Regions from separate parts of the Thalassolituus sp. UBA6592 genome, predicted to be linked through region 1. Evidence: predicted binding sites of a transcription regulator. Region 1 holds the regulator's gene; each other region holds the start of a gene.

What was found. Region 1 encodes LexA, which represses DNA repair genes until DNA is damaged. Its sites were predicted from a motif close to TACTGTNTANNTANACAGTA; they were not measured.
Positions count from the first base shown of each region.
Region 2: recN (DNA repair protein RecN) is a predicted target of LexA. The motif match lies at 2,048-2,067, and genes of this name have one in related genera.
Region 3: uvrD (DNA helicase II) is a predicted target of LexA. The motif match lies at 2,078-2,097, and genes of this name have one in related genera.

Region 1 covers NZ_DJIO01000113.1:40,637-48,972, reverse strand. Annotated here, with positions in the region: gene B2Z72_RS10750 (TetR/AcrR family transcriptional regulator) at 1-638, opposite strand, end outside; gene lexA (transcriptional repressor LexA) at 938-1,537, shown strand; gene B2Z72_RS10740 (cell division inhibitor SulA) at 1,620-2,081, shown strand; gene B2Z72_RS10735 (hypothetical protein) at 2,229-2,480, opposite strand; gene B2Z72_RS10730 (DUF6586 family protein) at 2,616-3,092, opposite strand; gene B2Z72_RS10725 (YfaZ family outer membrane protein) at 3,116-3,700, opposite strand; gene htpG (molecular chaperone HtpG) at 3,832-5,733, opposite strand; gene B2Z72_RS10715 (PaaI family thioesterase) at 6,124-6,558, opposite strand; gene B2Z72_RS10710 (PaaI family thioesterase) at 6,555-7,055, opposite strand; gene B2Z72_RS10705 (acyl-CoA thioesterase) at 7,290-8,093, shown strand.
Region 2 covers NZ_DJIO01000109.1:3,079-7,848, reverse strand. Annotated here, with positions in the region: partial or broken gene dnaK (molecular chaperone DnaK) at 1-1,229, opposite strand, end outside; gene grpE (nucleotide exchange factor GrpE) at 1,343-1,933, opposite strand; gene recN (DNA repair protein RecN) at 2,080-3,753, shown strand; gene fur (ferric iron uptake transcriptional regulator) at 3,879-4,286, opposite strand; gene B2Z72_RS10095 (outer membrane protein assembly factor BamE) at 4,342-4,770, shown strand, end outside.
Region 3 covers NZ_DJIO01000091.1:33,842-42,177, reverse strand. Annotated here, with positions in the region: gene uvrD (DNA helicase II) at 1-2,046, opposite strand, end outside; gene B2Z72_RS08940 (SIS domain-containing protein) at 2,191-3,045, shown strand; gene B2Z72_RS08935 (PA3496 family putative envelope integrity protein) at 3,394-3,567, shown strand; gene B2Z72_RS08930 (ammonium transporter) at 4,130-5,410, opposite strand; gene glnK (P-II family nitrogen regulator) at 5,463-5,801, opposite strand; gene B2Z72_RS08920 (TorF family putative porin) at 5,880-6,563, opposite strand; gene B2Z72_RS08915 (accessory factor UbiK family protein) at 6,929-7,162, shown strand; gene urtE (urea ABC transporter ATP-binding subunit UrtE) at 7,266-7,964, opposite strand; gene urtD (urea ABC transporter ATP-binding protein UrtD) at 7,984-8,336, opposite strand, start outside.

The sequences.
Region 1 (8,336 bases):
CTGTGTGGCGCGTTTACACCGGCTGCGAGGAACGGTACCAATTTATCCACGACCTGCGCAATATCCGATCCTTTACCCAGATCGTATTCTGCCATCGCCGACAGGGAATCCGCACCGGACAGGGTGAAAACCGTAGCACCCAGCATAAAGTGAATACGCCAGAACCGCTCTTCATCAGAAAGCTCCGGTGTCGCCGCCGTCACCAGCTTCATATAGATATTGAATACGCGGCCATACTCTTTCTGCAGAAAACGGCGCAGGTGCCCCTGCCCCTGGCTGTAGGCTAATCCCAGCAGACGCATAAATATGCCCAGCCGACGTGGACTGTCGTGGTAGCCCGATGACAGCGCCGTCTGGGATAACAGCAGCAGCAACTCTTCCATCGCCGGCACGCGACCTGGTAATCCGGACTCAAGATGCGCCAGATTTTCTTCCAGCTGTTCCGAGAAGGGACCGAGAAATCGTGCAAACACCGCCTGAATCAGTTCTTTTTTAGATCCAAAGTGGTAGTTCACCGCAGCCAGATTCACACCCGCTTTCGTGGTAATATTGCGCAGTGACGTCTCCGCGAACCCGCGTTCCGAGAACAATTCCTCTGCCGCGTTAAGAATGCTCTTAACCGTATCTTTCTGTGCCATAAGGGTGGTTGATCCAAACTGTCGCCTCCGCTCCACGAAGACATTACAAAACGATTGTTTCAAACATACGTTTAAAACAACAAATAGGCAATAGCGGAGGCTACCGTAAGTAAAATTACGACCACACGCCCACCCTTTTCTGCTGTATCCCGCAACAACTCCACCTGCTGACTCATGCCTCCTGCCAGATCATTGCGACAGGCCGCCCTGTCCTGCCTGACCAAGAAAGGTGTTTACACTGAATAAAATACTGTATACATTTACACCTACTGTATGGATCAACAGACTGGATAAGCATCATGATCAAGCTCACCGCACGTCAGCAACAGGTACTGGACTTCATCCGTTCAGCGCTGGAAGAAACCGGCTTTCCGCCAACCCGCGCGGAAATTGCTGCCGAACTCGGCTTCAAATCGCCTAACGCTGCGGAAGAACACCTGAAAGCGCTGGCGCGCAAAGGTGCTATTGAAATCATGCCGGGCGCTTCCCGCGGTCTGCGCATCATTGAAGAACAACAGCCAGGCCTGCCGATCGTCGGGCGTGTTGCCGCCGGTGAACCAATCCTGGCGCAGGAACACATTGAAGAATACTGCGAAATCCCACCGTCCTTCTTCCGCCCACAGGCCGATTACCTGCTGGAAGTTCACGGTGACAGTATGAAAGACATCGGTATTCAGGATGGCGATTACATCGCTGTTCACAAAGCGGAAACTGCCCGTAACGGTGAAGTCATCGTTGCCCGGGTCGATAACGAAGTGACAGTGAAGCGTTATGAGAAAAAACGCTCACAGATCCTTTTGTATCCCGAGAATGAAAACTACCAGCCGATTGAAGTGGATCTGCGGGAGCAGGAATTTGCCATTGAAGGCCTGTACGTTGGCGTCATCCGTCGCCACTGACAGCCAGGCAGAAGCAAATCACTAACAGTCAATCAACAGACCAATATCAGCAGACATTCTGAGCTTTATCAGGGGGTTAGTTATGCGTCAGTTAGCACTTGGAATGGAAGAACCGGGACTGTCCCTCAGCAGTCAGCCGGTTGCTTTTGGCAACACCGCGGGCAAAGGTTTCGGTATAGCGCCAGCCCGCAGTGGCAGCCTCACCGAAGTCATCGTCAGTGACGAAGGTGCTATTCAGCCTCTGCAGCTGCTGCCGATGCTGGCCCAGTGCAATTCTCAGGAACGCTGGCTGATGTGGCTGAGCCCCAACCGCCCGATGAATAAACAATGGCTGGCTAGTATGGGATTGGGTCAGGCGCCCGTGGTACATCTCGATCTGTGTACGGACACCCAAATGGCGCTGTGCAGCAAAGTACTGGCCGCCGGCAACAGTCATATGATTGTTGAATGGCAGGGCCGTATCAGCAGTGACGACCGTCGTCAGCTGCGCCAGATGGCCAAAAACAGCGGCAGCCACGTGGTGCTGATTCAGCACGAAGCCTGATACGCAGCCCTGTTACCTGAACCGGATACGTAAGCCGGATAGGTAAAAATGCTCCGCCCGCTCTGCCTCCACTGTAAAGCAGCCAAAAAAAAGCCCTGACATGGTCAGGGCTGTTTGCATTCTGTTGCCGTGCAGCTCAGCGTCCGCTCAGTGCAGGCGCTGCTCATGCTCCGGCGTATCGAAATCATCCTGTTCGACTTCCATTCCGGATAACTCACCGACCTTGCGCACGCCCGCCTCCAGCATAACTCTGGCCACATCCATATGGTGTGCCTGCAGACTGGCCTTGGCGTCCTCTGAAAAATGAATGGACACCAACGCATCGGAATCTGCGTCGTCAGCACGGCGCAGTACAATGTCGCCGTTGGAAAGTTCTACGATCTCAAAAAAGCGTGCCATATCCGCCTCTCAAAACTGGGCGCGCGAGTGTATCACATGAAAACCCCGAAGGGCGCGCCATTAAAAAGAACACTTGGGAATAAAAAGATAACTGTTAGAACAGCAATAATGGTCGGAGATCACTGACCCTGCGGATCAGCTCTCCTGTCGGTTTTCGCGCTGAGTATCAATAAGCGCACTCAGGGCTTGCCACCAGGCAGCCACCTGGGATTCGGTCGTTTCCTGCACCAGCGAAATTGTCTGCACGCCACCATTCTGAGCCCCGGCTTGCTGAACCGGACGCGCAGCATCCGGATAACGCAGGTCTTCCACCGCTTTCAACATCTGACTGAGCCAGGAAAAGGCGTTGTCCTGCAATTGCATCAACTCACGCATTTCCCCGGTAATCAGGTTTACCTGCCCTACCAGCTCCTGCAGTGACTGCACGGGCTGACGATAAGCGACCATATCGCCAAGCTCCTGCAGATAGGATAACCAGGCATCGTGCAGCTGATACAGCGCGCTCTCTTCCAGGGCACTCATCAGCGCCTTCTGTTCGCACTGAGCGAATTCACTCAGTAACAGACGGCTCTGATACAGCTTTTTGTTGGTAAATCCTATCCACTGGCTCATGGCTGTTTCTCTATCTGAGCGGTTCAGAAATCGATGGTCAGGCCGAGGTGCGCACCGTCACCCAGCTTATAACGGTTACTCACGTCTTCCAGACGGATGCCGTTATAACGGTAACCGGCATAAACACGTGCGGTTGGCAGCAGTGAGTACTGCATCTGCAGATTAGAAACAATCATGTTTTCGGTATCAGCAAAGGAAATAACGGGTGGCGCGTAGTAAACGTGACCGGCAAGACTGACATCCGGAGCAGCCGCAAAACTGTAGCGGAAGAAACCGCCAACACCCAGAGCCACACCACTGTAATCATCATAGCGGTCGGAACGGTCAGTCGAGTAGGCAAAGACGTTGGCACCCACGCCGATGTAGAGATTGCTGGTTGACGGACGCACATCCACAACGTGCAGGCCGGCAGAAACCATCTCGCCTTTGTCATCGTCGTAAAGGCCAGCCAGGCTGATATGAATACCGCTGCCCATCTGAGTTGCATCATAACCAATGCGGGCAACATCATCAGACAGACTGATGTCCAGAGATCCGCCGGCGTTTGCCGCAGGTACCATTGCCAGAGCAGCCGTTGCACACACCAGAGCGGCGCTGAATTTTTTCATAAAAGTCCCCAATTATTTATTTCTGCGGAAATTTTTCGCTTAATAACAGCGCCCGCTGAGCGCTTTATCATAACAGTACGGCGGCACAGGTAAAACCTGCGCCGCCGCCGTAGGACCGCAGAAATAAGGCTTCAGCTCATCAGATCAAGCAACAGTTTGTTCAGACGGGAAACATACTGTCCAGGTTCCTTAAGCTGACTGCCTTCCGCCAACAGTGCCTGAGCATGAATCAGCTGAGCCAGTTCAGCAAAGCGCTCTTCATTCTGCTCTTTATCGAGACGCTCAATCAGCGGATGCGTTGGGTTAATTTCCAGTGAGGTATCCGGTTCCGGTACTGGCTGACCAGCCGCTTCCATCAGACGGCGCATATGGCCACCCATATCGTACTGGCCAACCACCATACAGGCAGGAGAGTCCGTCAGACGAGCGGTTACCCGCACATGCTTCACTTCACCTTCCAGCGCTTTCTGTACACGCTCAACCAGATCTTTATGGGTTTCTTCCAGATTCTTCTGCTGTTCTTTCTCAGACGCATCGGCCAGCTCATCCAGATCCAGTTCACCTTTGGTAACGTCCTGGAATACCTTGCCGTCGAAATCCGTCAGATGGCCGACCATCCATTCATCGACACGGTCAGTCAGCAGCAGAACTTCCACGCCTTTGTTGCGTAAATATTCCAGGTGCGGACTGGTCGCGACAGCAGCATAGTTGTCACCAGTGATGTAATAGATTTTTTTCTGCCCTTCACGCATGCGGGCAACGTAATCTTCCAGACTGACAGTCTGCTTCGGACCTTCACTCTTAGTGGTCGCAAAGCGGAACAGTTTGGCGATTTTCTCTTTATTGCTGAAATCTTCTGCCGGGCCTTCTTTCAGCACATCGCCGAATTCTTCCCAGAAAGACTGATATTTTTCAGCATCGTTTTTCGCCAGTTTCTCCAGCGAATCCAGCACACGTTTCACCAGCGCGCTGCGCAGGCTGTCGACCTGTTTGTCTTTCTGCAGAATTTCACGCGAAACGTTCAAAGACAGATCATTGGAATCCAGCACCCCTTTAACAAAACGCAGGTACAGCGGCAGGAACTGTTCAGCGTCGTCCATGATAAATACGCGCTGCACATACAGTTTCAGGCCACGGGTCGCCTCGCGGTTCCAGATATCGAACGGTGCTTTGGACGGAATATACAGCAGGCTGGTGTAATCCAGCTTGCCTTCCACTTTGTTGTGCATCCACAGCAGCGGATCATTCCAGTCGTGGGAAACGTGATTATAAAACTCTTTATATTCGTCGTCGCTCAGTTCGCTTTTCTGACGGGTCCAGAGCGCCTTGGCTTCGTTAACGGCTTCCGGAATTTTTTTCTTTTCACCGTCTTCATCATCCTCACCGACTTCCTGTGGCAGATAAACCGGCACAGCAATATGGTCAGAATATTTTTTAATCAGGGAGCGCAGACGGAAGTTGTCAGCAAATTCTTCTTCGCCTTCTTTCAGATGCAGGGTGATACGGGTACCACGGCTGTCTTTATCCATGGCTTCCAGAGTGAATTCACCCTCACCGGCAGATTCCCAGCGGGTGCCTTCAGCGGCATCGGTACCGGCACGGCGGGTTTCTACCGTCACTTTGTCGGCAACGATAAAGGCGGAATAAAAGCCCACACCGAACTGACCGATCAGTTGTGAATCTTTCTGCTGATCGCCGCTGAGTTTGCTCAGGAATTCTGCGGTACCGGATTTGGCAATGGTACCCAGATGATTGATCACATCCTCGCGGCTCATACCGATACCATTGTCTTCGATAACAACGGTTTTCGCTTCGGCATCGAAATCGATGTGTACGCTCAGATCGCTGTCACCTTCGTACAGAGCATCGTTCTTAAGTGCTTCAAAGCGTAATTTATCGCAGGCATCTGACGCGTTGGAAATCAGTTCGCGTAAAAAGATCTCTTTGTTGGAATACAAAGAGTGGATCATCAGATGCAGCAGTTGCTTAACTTCTGTTTTAAACCCCAGGGTTTCTTTGCTGGCTGCAGTCATCTTGCTTTTATCTCCTGTCAACGGACCAAACTTATTCAGTAGTTTGCAAAGATGGGGACGAGGAAATGGTTTTCAAGGGCACAACTGTGGATTAACGCAGACTGATCCCGCTGGCCTGAATGCACACCGGAGCGGTCCGGCAGCTGAAAACAGTAACCAGATTCCAACCCCCTGAAGCAAACAACAGAGTCCGGTAACGCCTCGCTGATGTAAGAGCTGACTGAAGATGGATAGATGGATAAAAGAAACAGGCAGCAGAAGCCAGAACCCAGTCTGACTTCCCCGGCTATTCCACCAGCAACTCTGTGAACTTCCTTACAGAATAATGAGCGCACTGCAGAACTGCGCCAGAGAACACTGCCAGAGAAGTAAAAGATAACGGTATAACGATCAGGATTTGAGCAGAAAGTGCGCCCGCGCCGTAGCGATCGGATTCGCCTTATCCGTCTGCCAGGCAGTAATCGCTACGTTGGCCACCCGCGAGCCCTGGCGCCAGACCTGACACTCAGCAAAGGTATCCTGATGACGTCCTGCGCGCAGATAATCCAGCGAGAAATCGATCATCTTCGGAATGGTTGCGATATCCATGTTCATCATCAGTTGCAGCGAGGCCGACAACTCCATAAAACCGCCAATCACTCCACCATGAATAGCCGGCAATATTGGGTTGCCGATATTGTCGTCATTCTTTGGCAGACAGAACAACACCTCATCACCAACGCGCTTCAGCGTCAGTCCGATCAGCCGGGCATAAGGAATCTCATTGATCAGAGCGTTAAAATCGCCACTCTGCTGTGCACCATGCAATTTTTCTTCGAATGTCATGCGTCGGTTTCTCCGCTGTCATCATCCTGTTCAATGCGGGCGCGGAAATCGGCCGGAGTCATATCCTGTCCGATACGCATAAAGGTTGCCGCACAGCGGGCAATTAACTCACGTTCCTGCCCGCCCCCGGCAGCCTGAAAGACTTCGCATTGGGTAAACACCACACTGCTGGCGATACGCACCACACTGGCCTCGGCAATCAGATCCAGACCCGGTTGAGCAGCGGTCATATAATCCATACGCAGATCCAGCGTCGGGCACAGTTCAAAGCCCGGCAGAACCGCAAACACCGCCGTCCCACAGGCGGTATCCATCAGGGTTGTCAGGCTGCCACCGTGGACAACGCCAGTGAGCGGATTGCCGACAATCATGTCGCTGTAAGGCAGTCGCATGGTCAGGCCGTCCGCATCAGCGCGTTCGACCGTCAGGCCCAGCACGTTACAGTGGCGCAGCGTGGCGACGAAACGCTGGGCGCGGGTTTTTACCGATAAAGTCATGATGAAACAACTCTTGAATAGCAGATGGTGCCCGGGCCTGAGTTGTATCCGGCCCGCACAAGCCACCGTTATACCGGAAGGCGCGGATTTAACAATGACCAGTCCGTCGGCACAAATTAGCATTTACGCTCACAAAATCCATCACCCCGTGCACAGATTACTCAAAGCGCACACTGCGCCAACGCGTGTTATCTTAGCGGTTTATAAATAACGAGAAGAAACGGAAACTCCCTGATGATGACCTTCGACCATTATCTGCAGCAGGCAACAGAACAGGACTCCCTGACCATGGACAGCAGCTGGAGCCAGGGGCGAACCTCGTTCGGCGGCCTCAGCGCAGCGATGTCGATAGCACGCCTGAGCAGACTCAGTGGTGATCACACGCTACGCTCCGTAGCAGTAAACTTCTGTGCGCCGCTGAAGACTGCTGAGCCACTGACATTCACCGAGCAGGTTCTGGCACGGGGCGGTTCCGTCAGTCATATCCAGGGGGATGTGGTACAGAACGCTGCAGTCTGCGCGCACATAACGGCGTGTTTTGCGCTGGCCCGGGAGTCCGATATTCTGGTGGAACACCATGATCTCAGCCTGCCTCCGGCCGGCGATGGCAAGCCTCTGCCTTTCATCAAGGGCCTGACGCCGGACTTCACCCAACATGTGGACTTCCGCTTCTGCGATGGAGGCCTGCCCTTCACCAACAGCCCACACAATCACCTGAAAGGCTGGATGCGCCTGAAAGAGGCCAGCGGCCCGATGACGCCCGCCCACGTCATAGGGCTTACGGATGTCTGGCCGCCAACGCCGCTGCAGAAGCTGAAATCCTTCGGCCCCTGCGCCACCATCAGCTGGAATATGGAGATGATTCACGCACCGGATGATTGCCAGCAACCGCTGCAGGCCGGTGACTGGCTGTGGTATGAAGCGGAAATCCGCCAGTCCCACGGGGGCTACGGCCATACAGAAGCCCGCATCTGCGCAGCGGATGGCACTCTGCTGGCCCTGAGCCGCCAACTGGTGGCGATCTATGACAAACGCTGATCCCGCATCCCCGCTGTCTGCAGCCGCGTCGCTTAGTTAAGTCTTTTACGCAAGGCGTCGGGGCGATAACAATAACAAGAACGCGGCATCCTGCTGACGGAAGAATAACCTCCTGAAGAACGACAACGCCTGTCTGCTGAGCCTGTCTGCTGAGCCTGCCCGAGCAAACCGGCGCAGGCACTGTGTCGTCGCGCGCATAACAGTATATTTCCACCACTTTCTGCCCCGGTTTCGCCAGACATA
Region 2 (4,770 bases), on a different contig from region 1:
ACCGGAGTCGCTACGCCACCCATGGTTTCAATACCCAGAGTCAGCGGAGTTACGTCCAGCAGCAGAACGTCTTTCACATCACCGGACAGAACCGCACCCTGTACCGCAGCACCAACGGCTACTGCTTCATCCGGGTTCACGTCTTTACGTGGCTCTTTACCGAAGAAATCAGCAACGCTTTTCTGTACCAGTGGCATACGGGTCTGACCGCCCACCAGGATCACTTCGTCAATCTCAGACGCTGACAGACCAGAGTCTTTCAGCGCGATGCGGCAAGGTTCCAGAGAACGGCTTACCAGATCTTCTACCAGAGATTCCAGTTTCGCACGGGTCACTTTAACGTTCAGGTGTTTAGGGCCTGTAGCGTCAGCAGTGATGTACGGCAGGTTAACGTCTGTCTGAGAGGAAGAAGACAATTCAACCTTGGCTTTTTCCGCAGCTTCTTTCAGACGCTGCAGAGCCAGTGGATCGTTGTGCAGATCGATGCCGCTTTCTTTCTTGAATTCTGCTGCCAGATATTCAATCAGACGCATATCGAAGTCTTCACCACCAAGGAAAGTATCACCGTTGGTTGCCAGTACTTCGAACTGTTTTTCACCGTCAACGTCAGCCACTTCGATAATGGAAATATCGAAAGTACCACCACCCAGGTCGTATACCGCAATGGTACGGTCGCCGGATTCTTTATCCAGACCATAAGCCAGAGCCGCAGCTGTTGGTTCGTTGATAATACGTTTTACTTCCAGACCAGCGATTTTACCGGCGTCTTTGGTTGCCTGACGCTGGGAGTCATTGAAGTACGCAGGAACGGTAATAACCGCTTCCGTTACTTTCTCGCCCAGGTAGTCTTCGGCAGTCTTTTTCATTTTCTTCAGCACTTCAGCAGAGATCTGCGGTGGTGCCATTTTTTCGCCTTTTACTTCAACCCATGCGTCACCGTTGTCCGCCTGAATAACTTTGTAAGGCACCATAGAGATGTCTTTCTGTACCACGTCATCAGTAAAACGACGGCCGATCAGACGCTTGATAGCAAACAGCGTGTTAGTCGGGTTAGTCACCGCCTGACGTTTTGCCGACTGACCTACCAGAGTTTCGTCGTCAGTGAACGCAATAATGGAAGGCGTAGTACGATCACCTTCAGAGTTTTCAACTACTTTGGTTTTGTCACCATCCAGAATCGCAACACAAGAGTTGGTGGTGCCCAGGTCGATACCAATTATCTTACCCATTTGTATGTCTCCGTTTTGGCAGCTTGCGCTGCGCTCAATCTGTAACTGTTTTTCAGCGTTGACTTCTATATAAGTCCGGCAAAGCTGCTTTCAAGGGCCTTAAACAAGAAAAATCAGGCGTTTTCGTCGATTTTTGCTGCGCCTTTGCTGACCATCACCATCGCCGGGCGTAACAGACGGCCCTGCAGGGTGTACCCTTTCTGCATCACAGCAATCACGGTGTTCGGATCAACATCCGGATTCTCAATCATGGACATCGCCTGATGCAGTTCCGGATTGAAGGTTTCACCCTGTGGATCAACCGCTTCCACCTTGAACTTGGACAGACCGGCAACCAGACCACTGAGGGTCATTTCAACACCTTCACGGATTGCTTTGGTGGCTTCGTCATCGCCCGCCGCTGCCGCCAGGGCACGCTCCAGGTTGTCGACCACGGTCAGCATCTCATTGGCGAATTTTTCAACGCCGAACTTGTGGGCTTTTTCCACATCCGCTTCGGCACGGCGACGAACATTCTGCATCTCAGCCTGAGTACGCAGCATCTGTTCTTTGAGGTCCGCAATTTCCTGCTGGGCTGCCGCCAGTGCATCAACACCCTCTGCTGCCGATTCGCCAGTGGATTCTTCGGCTTCAGGGGCTTGGTTTACCTGCTCTTCGTTCAGCTGCTCCTGCTGCTCTTCCTGAATCTTTTGCTCGTCCGACATTGTTTATCCTCTGTCACTGTTAATGGAACTGTCGCCTATATGGGGGAGGCTTTTACGAGATTCAAGGGCTGGTTAAAAAATAAACTTGACAGATTCCGACACTGTATATAAAAACACTGTATATATATTCAGATATGGAGCATCGTATGCTGGTTCATCTGTCGATTCATCAGTTTGCCCTGGTAGACCACCTGGAACTTGAGGTGCACGCCGGGATGTCCGTTATCACCGGGGAAACCGGTGCCGGTAAATCCATTCTATTGGATGCCCTGGGTCTGACTCTGGGCGATCGTGCCGATGCTGACTGCGTACGTCAGGGAGCCGACAAAGCCGAAATCGCTGCGACCTTCAGTATGAATCCTCAGGCCAGCCTGTGGCTGCAGCAACGTGATATCCCGGTGGATGACGACTGCATTATTCTGCGCCGCATCGTTTCCGCCGAGGGCCGTTCCCGTGGCTACATCAATGGCCGCCCGGCAGCAGCAGCGGATCTGAAAGACCTTGGTCAGTTACTGATCGAAATACACTCCCAGCACGCTCATCAGCGGCTGCTGCAGAAAGAAACACCGCGCCAGCTGGTCGACGCCTTTGGTGGCCTCAGCCTGCAGGTCAGCGAAGTGTCTCTGGTCTGGTCCGAATGGCAACAGCTGGCAAAGAAACTGGCAACACTCAAAGAAGAAAGCGCTGAAGTAAAATCCCAGCGCCAGCTGCTCACCTATCAGGTCGAAGAACTGCGTGAACTCAGCCCCGGAGAGGAAGAGATTCCGGAGCTTGAGAGTGAACAGAAACGTCTGTCCAACGCCGAAGGCATGCTGCTCAGCGGTCAGTACGCTCTGGCCGCCTGCTACGGTGATGACAACGGAGAACTGGCCGCCGTACAACTGGCTCAGCAGGCGATTGCACGCCTCAATGAAATCGACGATCAGCACCCGCTGCTCAATGAGGCCCGTGATCTGCTGGTGCAGGCTCAGATTCAGCTGGATGAAGCCGGACGCTCACTGCAGCATTATCTGGATCTGGTGGACATCAATCCGCACCGTTTACAACAGGTAGAAAGCCGCCTTTCTGACCTCTACCGCGTTGCCCGCAAACATCAGATTCAGCCGGAGCAACTGTATAACTATTGGCAGGAACAGGAAGCGGCGCTGGCCGAACTTAATCTCAGTGACGACGATCTGGCGGAGATGGAACAGCAGGCCGCAGCGCTGGAACGCGAATACCGTCAGCTGGCTGCAACACTGAGCGAATCCCGTCGTGAAGCCGCAGCGCGCATGGATGCTGAAGTCGAAGCACACTTTGAAGCACTGGCACTGGGCAGAGCGAAGTTTGTAACCCATTTCGACGCCGTGGACGAAGGCAGTGCCAGCCGTCATGGTATCGACCGTATCAGCTTCAATGTACAGACCAACCCCGGCATGCCGGCCGGAGCACTGGCGAAAGTCGCCTCAGGTGGTGAACTGGCGCGCATCAGCCTGGCAATTCAGGTGGTGACAGCCGCCGTGAGTGACATCCCGAGCCTGATCTTTGATGAAGTGGATGTGGGTATTGGCGGCGGTACGGCTGAGCGGGTTGGCCGCCTGCTGCGCTCACTGGGTAAAGATGGTCAGGTCTTATGTGTGACTCACCAGCCACAGGTCGCAGCTCAGGCCAATCAGCATTATCAGGTGAGTAAAATCAGCGGCGATACAGCGACCCACACGCAACTGCGTAAACTTAACAGCAAGCAGCGCTCTGAAGAGATCGCCCGCATGCTGGGTGGTGTCGACATTACACGCCAGACGCTGGCACACGCCGAAGAAATGCTGGCACTGGTTAAGTAAACGCCCTGCAAAACAGGGCCTCTGGCCAGGGCTGTGCGTTCGCTCTGTGTGAATCGCAGGCACAAAAAAGCAGCCATCCGGCTGCTTTTTCTTTGCTTATCATCCGGCACTGCGGCCAGCGACAATCAGTGCTTCTTACGTACGTACAGCACCAGACTGTGATCGACCAGATCAAAACCGTGTTCTTCAGCAATCACGTGCTGCAGTTTTTCGATCTGTTCGTTGGTGAACTCAATCACGGTACCATCTTCCACGTTCACCATGTGGTCGTGATGCTCACCACGGGCCAGTTCGAACACAGAATGGCCACCATCAAAGTTATGGCGGGTTACCAGACCAGCGCTCTCAAACTGGGTCAGAACCCGGTATACCGTCGCCAGGCCTACATCTTCACCAGCCTCAATCAGAGACTTGTATACGTCTTCAGCGCTCATATGGGCATCAGGATTGGTTTCCAGAATGCTCAGGATCTTCACCCGTGGCAGAGTGACTTTTAATCCTACTTTGCGCAGTTCCACGTTCTGATCGGACATGGTTTTCCTCTAATATTTCACAGCAACTTGTTTAATCGGGTATTATCCCTGCTCCATGCGCCAACGCAACTTACGAGACAGCACTTTGATTAAGAGAGCGACAATTCTGATTGTTTCACTCGGCATTGCAACCCTTTACGGTTGTGTCTTCCCGGGGGTCTACAAACTCAACGTCCAGCAGGGCAACATCGTTACCGCCGACATGCTGGCCCAGCTCAAACCCGGCATGAACCAGCGCCAGGTCACCTACATTATGGGGAAACCCGTGCTGGAAAACCCGTTTTCCCAGAACCGATGGGATTATATTTATACATTAGAGAAGCGAGATGAAATAGTAAAAAACTATAAGATCAGTCTTTTCTTCAACGAAGCGGGCCAATACGTCCGTTACGAAGGCGAACTGCCGAATGATGAGTTCAGTGAAGAGAATCAGATGAACTCCATTCCAAAAGAAGAATCCTCGCCGAACACCATCCAGACCGAC
Region 3 (8,336 bases), on a different contig from region 1:
ACTGTCATCCAGTAATTTGCGCCCGGTGGTGATCGCACCGCCCAGCTTGGGGCGCGCACTGAGCGGCCGGCTGACGGTATTTTTCAGCCGCACTTCACTGATGTATTCAGACGGAATTTCGCGGATAAAACGTGACGGTGTACTGAAGTTTTCCTGGCCGTATAAGCGGCGGCTTTCGGCGTGGGTAATGATCAGCTGATCCATGGCGCGGGTAATGCCCACGTAAGCCAGACGGCGCTCTTCTTCCAGACCTTCGGCTTCGTCCATCGACATCTTATGCGGGAACAGGCCTTCTTCCAGTCCGGCCAGCACCACCTGCGGAAACTCCAGACCTTTAGCCGAGTGCAGCGTCATCAACTGCACCGCGTCTTCGTATTCATCCGCCTGACCATCGCCGGCATCCAGTGCCGCACGGTCGAGGAACTGCGCCAGCTCACTGAGCGGCTGGTCGCCGTCTTCTTCGGCCAGATCCGGTTCTTCATCAGCATCGAACTGCCGCGCGGCGTTGACCAGTTCTTCCAGGTTATCCACACGCGCCTGACCTTTCTCACCTTTTTCTTTCTTGTGGTGTTCGATCAGGCCGGAGTTTTCAATCACATGGGAAACGATTTCCTGCAGCTCCAGCTCTTCAATACCGGCGCTCATTTCATCCACCAGATCGAGGAAGCTCTGTACTGAGCTGGTTGCCCGCTTGGGCAGGGCATTATTGGCGATGGCGAGCTCACAGGATTTCCACAGTGAGCAGCCCTGATCACGGGCAAAGCTGCGCAGAATATCGACGGTCTTTTCACCGATCGCGCGGGCCGGGACATTGATCACCCGCTCCACCGAACCGTCGTCATCACGGTTCAGCAACAGACGCAGATAAGCCAGTGCGTTTTTGATTTCCAACCGCTCGTAGAAGCGCTGGCCACCGTAGATACGGTAAGGAATACCAGCACGCAGCAAAGCTTCTTCCAGCGTGCGCGACTGAGCGTTAGAGCGATACAGAATCGCCATATCGGCCCGGGCATTACCTTCTTTGGCCCAGTTATCCACCTGGTCGGCAATGTAACGGGCTTCATCCTGTTCATTAAAGGCGCTGTACAGACGAATAGGTTCGCCTTCGGCTCCGTCGGTAAACAGGTTCTTACCCAAACGGCCGCTGTTGTTGCTGATCACCGCATTAGCGGCCGCCAGAATGGTCTTGGTGGAGCGGTAATTCTGCTCCAGCTTAATCAGTTCAGCACCGGGGAAGTCCTGCTGGAAATCACGGATGTTGCCGATGTTCGCACCACGCCAGCCGTAGATTGACTGGTCATCATCGCCCACCGCCATCACTGAGACTTTGTTGCCGGCCAGCAGGCGGATCCAGGCGTACTGGATATTGTTGGTGTCCTGAAACTCGTCCACCAGAATATTGCGGAAACGCTGCTGGTAATGGGCCAGCAGGTCGGGGTTCTCCAGCCACAGCTCATGGGCACGCAGCAGAATTTCACCAAAGTCGACCAGACCGTTCTGCTGACAGATCTGCTCATACAGGTAATACACTTCGCGCAGCGTCTTGGCGAACGGATCGGATGACGGCATTACGTGCGCCGCACGGCGCCCTTCGTCTTTCTGCTCGTTAATAAACCACTGAATCTGCTTCGGCGGGTAGCGGCTGTCATCGACGTTGTTCTCACGCATGACACGCTTCACCAAACGCAGCTGATCATCGCTGTCGAGAATCTGAAAGTGCTGCGGCAGCCCGGCTTCGCGCCAGTGCAGCTTGAGAAAACGGTGTGCCAGACCGTGGAAGGTCCCCACCCACATGCCGTTGGCCGGAACATTCAGCAACTCTTCCAGACGGCCTTTCATCTCTTTCGCTGCTTTGTTGGTAAAGGTCACCGCCATCACTGCGAACGGCGACACCCCCTCCACTTCCAGCAACCAGGCAATACGGTGCACAAGCACCCGGGTTTTGCCTGAACCGGCACCGGCGAGCACCAGCTGATGGGGGGAACTGGCCGCAACAGCGTTGCGCTGGCCATCGTTTAACTGATCAACAAGCAATGAAATATCCATGGCGCGCAGTTTACCAAAGCACCAGATAAAAGACTGCTTTTTTGTACAGTACTCAACATGATTCACAGACGGTTGCAGAGCAAAATGGGCTTTCCGTGCAAAAGCCTTTTATAATCGGCCACTGAACAGGACAGGAAACCCGCTGTGAAAAACAGTCCGATACTGGCTGAAATCGAAGCCGCCATGCCCAATCTGCGCAAATCTGAGGTCAAAGTGGCCGAGTATGTGCTCAAATCACCGCAGCAGGTGATGCACATGCGCATCGTCGATCTGGCTCAGGAAGCACAGGTCAGCGAGCCCACCATTGTGCGCTTCTGCCGTGGTATCGGCTGCAATGGCTTTCAGGAATTCAAAGTCCGCATCGCGCAGGAAATGGCCATCGTTAATAACATCGGTCAGTTCGCTATTGCTGAAGACGACAGTATCGAAGACATCTGCGATAAAATCGCCGACACCACCATCCAGCGTCTTAATCAGGTCAAAACCCAACTTAAAGCCGAACAGATTGCCCACGCAGCAGCGGCCATCAGTAATGCCCGCCGGGTGGAGTTTTACGGCTTTGGCGCATCCGGTGCCGTGGCTATTGATGCCCAGCACAAATTTTTCCGCCTGCAGGTCGCCACCGCTGCCTATAGTGACCCTCATATGCAGGCCATGTCGGCTGTCACCCTGAGCGAAGCAGATGTGGTCGTGGCCATCTCCCAGAGTGGACGCACCAAAGATCTGCTGCACTCAGTGGAACTCGCCCAGCAACACGGTGCTCTGGTGGTGTCACTGGCGCCAGCTAATACCGCGCTCAGTCAGGCCGCTGATCTGCCGATTCACATCAATATCGAAGAGGACACCGAGCAGTTCACGCCGATGACCTCACGGATCGCTCATCTGATGATCATCGACATGCTGGCAGTGGCGGTTACCCAGCGCCGTGGGCCGGAATTCGCCAATCATCTCAATGCCATCAAACGCAGTATTAAGTCACTGCGACTGGAATCCAGTTAACAGGCGATTTTCCATTCATCAGGCTAATCCTTTCGACTGATGCCACTCTGTTCCGTCTTAAGTCTGAAGTGAGTGGACATTTAACGTCATTCTATAGGAAGTGTCCATCTGACCAGGTGCCGGCATTCCGGCGCCCGTAATCCGTCACCTCCGCTTAAGCCTCTGCATCCCACAAACCACGGGGCTTTGCGTAAGTATCAATTTAACCACTCTGCCAATATCGCTTATTGGCACATAAAACTACTTGGTTCAGGCCGGGGAAAATGTCATTCTTTTGCAACGAATAACAAGAAAAATCACAGCTGGAATTTCTGTGATCTGACAAAAGGAATCGATATGGAAGCTGCAGTGAAATTAGAATCTCACGAAGAAGTAGTGTCGTTTGACCAAGAAGGTAACGTAGTCGTTAATAAAGAATCCCAGATGTCGAAAAAATTGATGGCCCGCCGTGCCATTGAGGCGCACCTTGAGCGCAAGCGCCTGGAAAAAGACCTGGAAGATTATTATTTCGAAGAAGTCTGATTTATAAAAAAGCCGCAGATAAGTCTGCGGCTTTTTTATAAATGGCTGCCGGTGAACCCACCGGGAAATAATTATGAGTCTGCTTATTAATGTGGATTCAGGGTTTTTATTCGCTTTTTTACACTCCCTATCACCTCTGCTCACCTCTTTTCAACTACAGAGCTTTCAGCTCAACTAAAAATCCTTCAGCCAACTACGAACTAAAAAGCCTCCTGGTCGATGCAGCCGACTGAATATCCGCCTGTTTTCAGTTATTAAACCCGCCGGACCTTCCTCAGATAATGCCGCCAATACAGTCGTGTGAATTTCCATTTAACGCGGTTTATCACTCTGAACGCTAACAGCCGTGTATTTATTTAACTCCAGCAGACAGCGCTTTATTCATTCCGGCAGACGGTGCTTTATGCAAAAACAGCCAGCGGGTTTGCTTCAATTCCGCCGTGGCCCTGTTTTAACGCTGCTCCATATGCCACCTCAGCCCATTTATTTCCCGCTGCCGGATTCCGTCCATAAAAAAAGCCGGTCAGAGACCGGCTTTCTTCAGTTCAGAGTTCAGCACATCTTAAGACTTGCTGGTGAACTCTGGGTAGGCTTCCATACCACATTCGGACAGATCCACACCTTCGTACTCGTCTTCTTCGCTTACACGCAGACCCATCACAGCTTTCAGGATGGCCCATACGATGAAGGAGGCTACGAATACCCAGATGAAGATAGTCAGGGCGCCTACCAGCTGACCCATGAAGGTTGCATCAGCATCGGACAGCAGTACTGCGAAGATACCCCACAGACCTACAACACCGTGTACAGAGATAGCACCTACAGGATCGTCGATTTTCAGTTTATCCAGAGTCAGGATAGAGAACACTACCAGACCACCACCGATAGCCCCGATGATAGTAGCCAGGAATGGGCTTGGGTCAGCAGGTTCTGCAGTAATAGCAACCAGACCAGCCAGAGCACCGTTCAGAGCCATGGTCAGATCCGCTTTGCGGAACAGGATGTAAGCAACCAGCAGAGCGGCAATCAGACCACCAGCTGCAGCTGCGTTAGTGTTCAGGAATACGGAAGCTACTTCGTTAGCAACGCCTACGTCAGACAGCTGCAGAGTAGAACCGCCGTTGAAGCCGAACCAACCCATCCACAGGATAAATGTACCCAGAGTCGCCAGCGGCAGGTTTGCACCTGGAATAGCGCGTACTTCACCGTTAGGGCCGTATTTGCCTTTACGTGCACCCAGCAGGATTACACCAGCCAGAGCAGCTGCGGCACCAGCCATGTGAACAATACCGGAACCAGCGTAGTCGGAGTAGCTCAGTTCGAACATGCCGAATACAGCGTTACCGCCCCAGGTCCAGGAACCTTCCATTGGGTAGATGAAACCAGTCATAACTACAGCGAAAGCCAGGAAAGCCCACAGCTTCATGCGCTCAGCAACAGCACCGGATACGATAGACATAGCAGTCGCTACGAATACTACCTGGAAGAAGAAGTCAGAAGCACCGGAATAAGGCATAGAAGCATCTTCAACGCCGTTACGGTAATCAGCCTGTGCAGCCAGAACGCCTGCAACAGCTTCGTCAGTCATAGAAGCAACACTGTCAGTGCCACTCAGGAAGAAACCACCGCCGTACATTAATTCGTAACCGCAAACCAGGTACATGGTACATGCGATCGCGTACAGCGCGATGTTTTTGGTCAGGATCTCAGTCGTGTTTTTCGCACGAACCAGACCCGCTTCGAGCATGGCGAAACCTGCCGCCATCCACATTACCAGTGCGCCACACACCAGGAAATAAAAGGTATCCATGGCGTACTGCAGTGCATAAACTTGATTTTCCATTCTAAGCCCCCCGCATAAGGCTCTTAAATCTTTGAATTTTTAAAACTAGAGATTAAATCGCGTCTGCGCCGGTCTCACCGGTACGGATACGGATAACCTGTTCAAGAGAAGTAACGAAGATTTTGCCGTCACCAATCTTGCCAGTGTTCGCAGCCTTAGTGATTGCTTCGATAACCTTGTCGGTCAGATCGTCAGCCACTGCTACATCGATTTTTACTTTAGGCAGAAAATCCACCACGTATTCAGCACCACGGTACAGTTCTGTGTGACCCTTCTGACGGCCGAAACCTTTCACTTCGGTCACTGTGATGCCCTGAACGCCAATCTCAGACAGTGCTTCACGCACGTCGTCCAGTTTGAATGGCTTGACCACAGCAGTAATGAGTTTCATAGAAAACCCCTTTTCTAAAATGCTACGTATTGGTTTTTTAAGATGGCCCATGCGGGGGCATGGGCCATTGTAACTGTTTTACAGTTCTACAGGCAGGCTGTAGTAGAAAGCGACTTTCAGGTCGTCGTCGTAGGAATCATCTTCATCCATATCAACGATTTTGCTCAGAGTGAAAGACAGGTTGTCGTTCACAGCGTAAGACAGGTCAACGTGGGTGTAATCAGCTTCTGAACCTTCGTCGTCAGAAATACCAACCATTACAGAGTAAGCGTCGTAGCCGTAACCCAGAGTGATGTAGCTGTAGTCGTCGCTACTTTCTGCACCCATAGAGCCGGTGTAAGACAGGGAAGCACCCATGTAACCCAGGCTGATGATGTATTCAGAGAAGTCAAAAGTGTTGCCTTCTGAGTCTGGCTGGTCAGCACCGCCAGCAGAGCTTGGGTAGGTGTAAGTAGCCAGCATTACGTCGTAGCTGAAGTCTTCAACTTCACCAGCATAACCAACATACAGGTCGTACTCAGAGCCCCAGCTTGAGTAGCCGGATGCAGTCCAAACACCAGCGTAAGCACCGCCCATGGCGATATCCAGAGAGCCGTCAACCATAGCTGCGCCGTAGCCCAGATCCAGACCGCGCCACAGGTACATGTTAGAAACACCAGCAGAAGCTGAAACTTCTACGTCAGCAGCCTGTGCAGTGTTTACAGCAGCCAGGCCAGCAGTCATTGCGCTTGCCAGAACGATAGCTTTAGACAGTTTTTTCATGGTTCTTTTCCTTCATCAGTTAGCGAAAGCTTTTGGTAGCTTTTGGTTGTTGGTGCTTGCGCACCGTTTTCTTTCGATTAAAACCAGGTATCGCTGTATTAGCACTCGGTGTGCCAACTTTGAAAAACCTCCGTAGTATCAGGGTGTTATCAATCTTTTGCGGGGATTTACATGTTTTTGCCGGAATTTTCTGGTGCGCGCAAGGCAAAAATGCACAACAAGTGATCACAAACACATAAAACATAGCACCATTTTGATGCATGCCAATTTAAACGGCATTAAAGCAGCGCAACGGCAATTGATTCAAAGCAACATCAGCGGTGTTACGTGATAGGATTGACTGAATTTATGAGGACACGAGCACAATGACACCAGACCAGATTCGCACCCGTATTGAGCAACTGATGCAAAAAAGTCCACTTTCAGGGCTGAGTGACGACCTGCGACTGATGATCAAAAGTCAGCTGCAAAGCCTGCTGACCAGCGCAGATCTGGTCACCCGGGAAGAATTTGAAGTGCAGGCCGAATCCCTGCGCCGCACCCAGAGCAAACTGCTGGAGCTGGAAGAGAAGCTGACCCAGCTGGAACAGGCCGACTGAGAATCAGAACGGCCCGGTCAAAGAGCAACTACAGTCATCTGCTGTAGTTGCTGCTGTAGTTGCGACTACAGCTGCCAAAGTTATTGCAAAAGAACCGCGGCCATCAGATTGCCAGCAGGCGTCTGGCTTCCTCGGAGGTTTTCAGCTCATCTCCGGCACCGGATGCCACCACCCGGCCGCGTTCCAGAATAATAAACTCATCCGCCAGTTCCGCAGCAAAATCCAGATACTGTTCGACCAGCACAATGGCCATTTCGCCGCGGTCGCGCAGCAGCTCAATCACCCGCTGGATATCCTTGATGATGGACGGCTGAATACCCTCCGTCGGCTCATCCAGAATCAGAACCTTGGGGCGTAACAGCAAGGCCCGGGCAATCGCCAGCTGTTGCTGCTGTCCACCAGACAAATCCCCGCCACGACGTTTCAGCATCTGCTGCAACACAGGAAACAGCGAGAAAACTTCGGCGTCGATCGAACGCTGATTCCTGGGCAGCGCAGAAAAAGCCGTCTGCAGATTCTCTTCCACAGTAAGCTGGGCAAAGATATCGCGCCCCTGAGGGACATAAGCAATACCCTGACGGGCACGGTCATATGGCGCTTTACCATTCAGCGATTCCCCCAGCCACTGAATATCGCCAGCCCGCGGGGCCAGATGACCAGACAGCGCTTTCATCAACGTGGTTTTGCCCACGCCGTTACGACCCAGAACACAGGTAACCTTGCCTACTTCCGCGGTCATGGAGACGTTATACAACGCCTGACTGGCACCATAGGCAACGTCGAGTTTATTTACCGTTAACATAATCCACTCCTCAACGCGCTCAGCGACCCAGATACACTTCAATAACCTGTGGATTGGCTTTCACCGTATCCAGAGAGCCTTCCGCCAGTACACGACCTTCATGCAGCACAGTGACTTTACAATCCAGTGCTTCGATAAAATCCATATCGTGCTCAACCACCATTAACGAATGTTTCTGTGCCAGACGTTTGAACAGTTCTGCTGTTTTCATGGTTTCTTCATCCGTCATACCGGCAGCGGGTTCGTCGATCAGCAGCAGCTCAGGCTCCTGCCCAAGCAACATACCAATTTCCAGCCACTGCTTCTGACCATGAGACAAACTGCCGGCCATCCAGTCACGCTTATCTTCCAGATCAATCATCTGCAGAATTC